Regions from separate parts of the Fusibacter sp. A1 genome, predicted to be linked through region 2. Evidence: predicted binding sites of a transcription regulator. Region 2 holds the regulator's gene; the other holds the start of a gene.
What was found. The regulator LexA, encoded in region 2, represses DNA repair genes until DNA is damaged. The targets are predictions, from matches to a motif close to CNAACANNTGTTNG.
Positions count from the first base shown of each region.

Region 1: DWB64_RS17635 (putative DNA modification/repair radical SAM protein) is a predicted target of LexA. The motif match lies at 1,125-1,138, and genes of this name have one in related genera.

Region 1 is NZ_QQWI01000016.1:31,567-33,773, reverse strand. It holds gene DWB64_RS17645 (hypothetical protein) at 1-419, opposite strand, end outside; gene DWB64_RS17640 (metallophosphoesterase) at 430-1,035, opposite strand; gene DWB64_RS17635 (putative DNA modification/repair radical SAM protein) at 1,158-2,207, shown strand, end outside.
Region 2 is NZ_QQWI01000005.1:223,266-225,472, forward strand. It holds gene DWB64_RS08660 (hypothetical protein) at 1-779, shown strand, start outside; gene lexA (transcriptional repressor LexA) at 837-1,484, opposite strand; gene DWB64_RS08670 (LysM peptidoglycan-binding domain-containing protein) at 1,631-1,966, shown strand; gene DWB64_RS08675 (HD domain-containing protein) at 1,944-2,207, shown strand, end outside.

The DNA of each region.
Region 1 (2,207 bases), on a different contig from region 2:
TCTTGGGGCAATCCGATTTCACCTTCCAGATCATCGATTACCCGCTGGATATACTTGTCTGGTTCACCTACAGTTTTTGCCATGATTAGTTGTGGGGAGACCCTGACGCTAGTGATTTGAGCGGATTCCTTTATGTTCAGTAAGTCGATCAGTAGAGTGGAGAGTTCAACATCTACGAGCATGAGATGCTTAAAATCGAGGTTTTCAAAAGTCAGCAGTGGATGTAGTTCTTCTGCGAAGAGGAGAACGCACATAGTTGGACCCGCGAAGCCGCTGAGCCATTCGAACTTATCTTTGAAATGATCGCAGTAGGCGACCGATCTTATCGGGTTGAAGGTCTCTGTGAGTACGTTGACCGTCTCATGTATGTTATGAGATGCGATGATGAGAAAACTTGCGCCTTTTCTAAATAGAAACATATAAGTCCTCCTAGATTCCTGCTTTGAATTTTTTCATCCTTACATCATCCGTACCAAACGGATAGGATAACCGATAGACTTTTAGCGGATGGAACTCGAAAACGAAAATACCTTCAATCGCATTACTCAGATAAGGGTGGTGGTCAAACTGACTTTTTACCTTTAGGTCATGTCCAAAAAGCAGTAGGTCTGCTTTTGTAGCGTCGATCTTATGCCGGTAGTGGGAGATTCCTAATTTAACTCCCTCAATCGTAGGATAACACATGTCCTTAAATAGTTGGTCGCTGCCGAATAGCTTGCCAAGCGTATCAAAGTCGTCATGGTTGCCCTTGGTGATAAAGAGTTTTGCCTCGCAGGAGTTGAGGATGGAGGCAAGTGCCTTTACCTTGCGCTGATAATGGATAAGTTTCGACGGGTGAAGTTCAAGTTTTATGTTGTCGACCAAATCTCCTGTATGGACGATATAGGTTGGATTGATGAGTGCGATGATATGCTTAAGACTTGCGTAGGTCATCGTTGGCGTATCAGAAATATGAAGCAGTCTGATTCCTTGGTCGAACAATTCTGAAGGTATGGCATATGGATAGTGCAGCCTGTGCAGAAAACGATTGGTCATGGTAGGTCTCCTTTAACCCATTATATCAAATTAACAGTAATTGTGATGAGATATTGCATCCTGCTCGAAGAGGGTGTATACTAATCGTAAGAACATACGTTCGCTATAAAGGAAGTGATCTGATGAGCATTCAACATAAAATCGCATTACTGGCAGAAGCGGCTAAATACGATGTCTCCTGTTCGTCGAGCGGCAGCCACCGCGCGCCTGAAAAGGGGAAACTAGGACATGCGTCACCACCAGGGATCTGCCACAGCTGGGCGGAGGATGGGCGCTGTATCTCACTGCTGAAAATTCTGTTGTCAAACGATTGCGTCTATGACTGCGCCTATTGTGTGAATAAGTCCAGTAACGCGACTGAAAGAGTCACGTTTACTCCAGAAGAGTTGGTGAGGCTGACGATTGGATTTTATCGACGAAACTATATTGAAGGACTATTCATCAGCTCGGCGGTTGTGATCAGTCCCGACCATACCATGGAGCAGATGATTGAAGTGGTCAAAATCTTAAGGGAACGTGAAGGGTACAACGGATATATCCACATGAAGGGGATACCCGGAGCCGACCTGAAGCTCATCGAAAAAGCCGGTCGATATGTGGATAGGATGAGCTTGAACTTGGAACTGCCAACGACAAGAAGCCTGCAGCTGCTGGCACCGCAAAAGACACGGAATGAGATATTGCTTCCTATGGATTATCTAAAGGGCCGTATCATCGAATCGAAGCAGAGCAGAATGGGTGACATTTTCGTTCCTGCCGGACAGACAACACAGATGATGGTGGGTGCTTCCGATGATTCGGATTATGAAATTATGACTTTAGCCGAGGGAATGTATGGGACGCGAGCGATGAAAAGGGTCTATTACTCGGCGTATGTCCCCATTTTTCAAAATGAAAAAAACTTACCTAGCACACTCACATCACCCCTTTTACGTGAACACAGACTTTATCAGGCCGACTGGCTCTTAAGGTTCTACGGCTTTGGTGCGAATGAACTGTTAAGTCCCGACAGGCCTAATCTTGATATCACGATCGACCCCAAGGCGTTCTGGGCGATCAGCAATCTGAATCTATTCCCTGTGGAGGTCAACAAGGCCTCGCTTGATACCCTTTTGAGGGTACCGGGGATAGGACCCATATCCGCGAGAAGGATCATGCAATCAAGAAGATTC
Region 2 (2,207 bases):
GGTCAGGTGCCATCGACAAGTTGCACCATGCCTACTTTTACAAGCTGTTCGACTATACGGACACCCTCGAGGAACTTACTGTAACTACCGGGTCAGGAGATACCGCGCTTCCCTCGATGAGTTACATCAAAATCGCGAACCCGGACCACTGGGATACGCAGTATACCATCGGAAACCTTACAAACTATTCGCTTTGGGGAACTTACACAAGCAACAGGCCTTACAAAGAGGAATGGTTTGCGGACAACAAGGTCTTAGTCGTAAGGTTCTCCTCATGTTCTGACGAGGATCCCAATCTGCCGCTAACTGAGTTCGGACAGATAGTAAGCGAGAATATTGATAAATATGATCCAGAGTACGTGCTCTTCGACTTAAGGGATAACGGTGGTGGGTATCCATCCCAGCTCTATCAGGCGTTTTCTGAAAGCTTTTTCAGAAAACATGACCTGATTGATTCGGGAAGACTTTTTGTGGCTACCAACCGTCAGACCTTTTCAGCAGGCGGCATGACCACCCACTTCATGGTCAAGACTTTCGGTGCCATTCATATAGGGCAACCTACGGGCGGATCGCCGTTCACAACGGTGGTCTCATCAACCGCAGCTAAGGAACTCAAGAATTCTGGATTGGGCTTTAGGGTGAGTAGCGAAAAGATCTCAACGAAAATGATCGAGACACCTTCAGTGATACCTGCAGTAGAGGTCATACCAAAATCAGACGACCTGCTTAATGGAATCGATCCTGTTGTGAATTATGTCATAGAGTTAGTAGAGGAGTAAGAAGCATCCTTGAATCAAAAAAGCGAAAAAAGATCCGATTCAATTCGGATCTTTTTTTTATAGTTTTCTGAAAACGCCTTTTACAATTCCTAAAATTTGAACCGACTCCACATAGATCGGGTCGAGTGACGCATTTTCCGGTTGTAGTCGTATGCGGTTGGCTTCTTTATAGAATGTCTTCACGGTTGCGGAGTCTTCGATCATCGCAACCACCATATCACCGTTGTTGGCGGTGTTCTGCTGTTTGACAAGCACGAAATCCCTATCGAATATGCCTGCCTCGATCATGCTGTCGCCAGAAACACGTAGCATGAAGTGCTTTCCTGAATCGATGAAATCGATCGGTACAGGGAAGGTCTCGTCGTACTCCTCATGCGCGAGTATGGGTTCTCCGGCAGTGACCTTGCCGATAATGGGTACGGATGCGATCTCGTGCTTTGGAAACTCGATTACATTGCTGCTTGTCTCATATTCTTCGACAAGACCTGAAGTCTTAAGAATTTCGATGGTTCTCGGTTTAGTCTTATCTCTTTTGATATAACCTTTCTTTTCAAGGCGCTGTAGGTGACCGTGCACAGTCGATGTTGAATGTAATCCTACCGCTTCACAAATTTCTCTAACAGCGGGTGGGATGTTTCGTCTATGTACTTCTCTTTCAATAAATGCTAGTATTTCTCTTTGCTTATCCGTTAGTTCAGTAGCCATATGTCATTCAACTCCTTCATTTTTTTATAGTATACCAAAAAAAGATGAAAATATCAAACATATGTTTGCTATTTTCGCTTGTCAAAGAACGTGTGTTCGGTTATAATTAAATCATCAAGAACACACGTTCGGTGAGGAGGTTTCATATGAAAACGCTTAAAGTGGTAAATAGAAGGAGATTTGTTAGAAGCACATTGCTGACTATCGTCATGGTAATACTTTTTCTTACTGCGGCGCTTAGTGCTACAGGAAACTTGGTCAGTAATGCGATGGAAGTTAAATCATTATCCGAGTACAATGTAAAAAGCGGTGATACCCTGTGGAAAATCGCTAAAAGCATACAGCAAGAAGGTGACGATATCAGAGCACTTATCCATATAATCGAAACAGAAAACAACTTAGACAGCTCCGTAATTCATCCTGGACAAATCATCCTAATACCAAGCGAGGTGAATTCTTATGTTGCAGACTCAAGTCATTAATCAAGTAGCCCTTATCGTCGAAAAGGCATGTTACCGTGATACCAATCCGTTTGGAACAAGCATCTGGCAGAACCATATCCTTGAAGTCGTAAAATACTCAGACGCCCTAGCAATCGCCCATCAAGCAGATCGTGAGATTTGCATTCTGGCAGCGCTGCTGCATGACTATGCCGGAATCGTCGACGAGAAGTACTACCATCAGCATCACCTTTACGGCATGAAAGCGGCGGAGAAACTACTG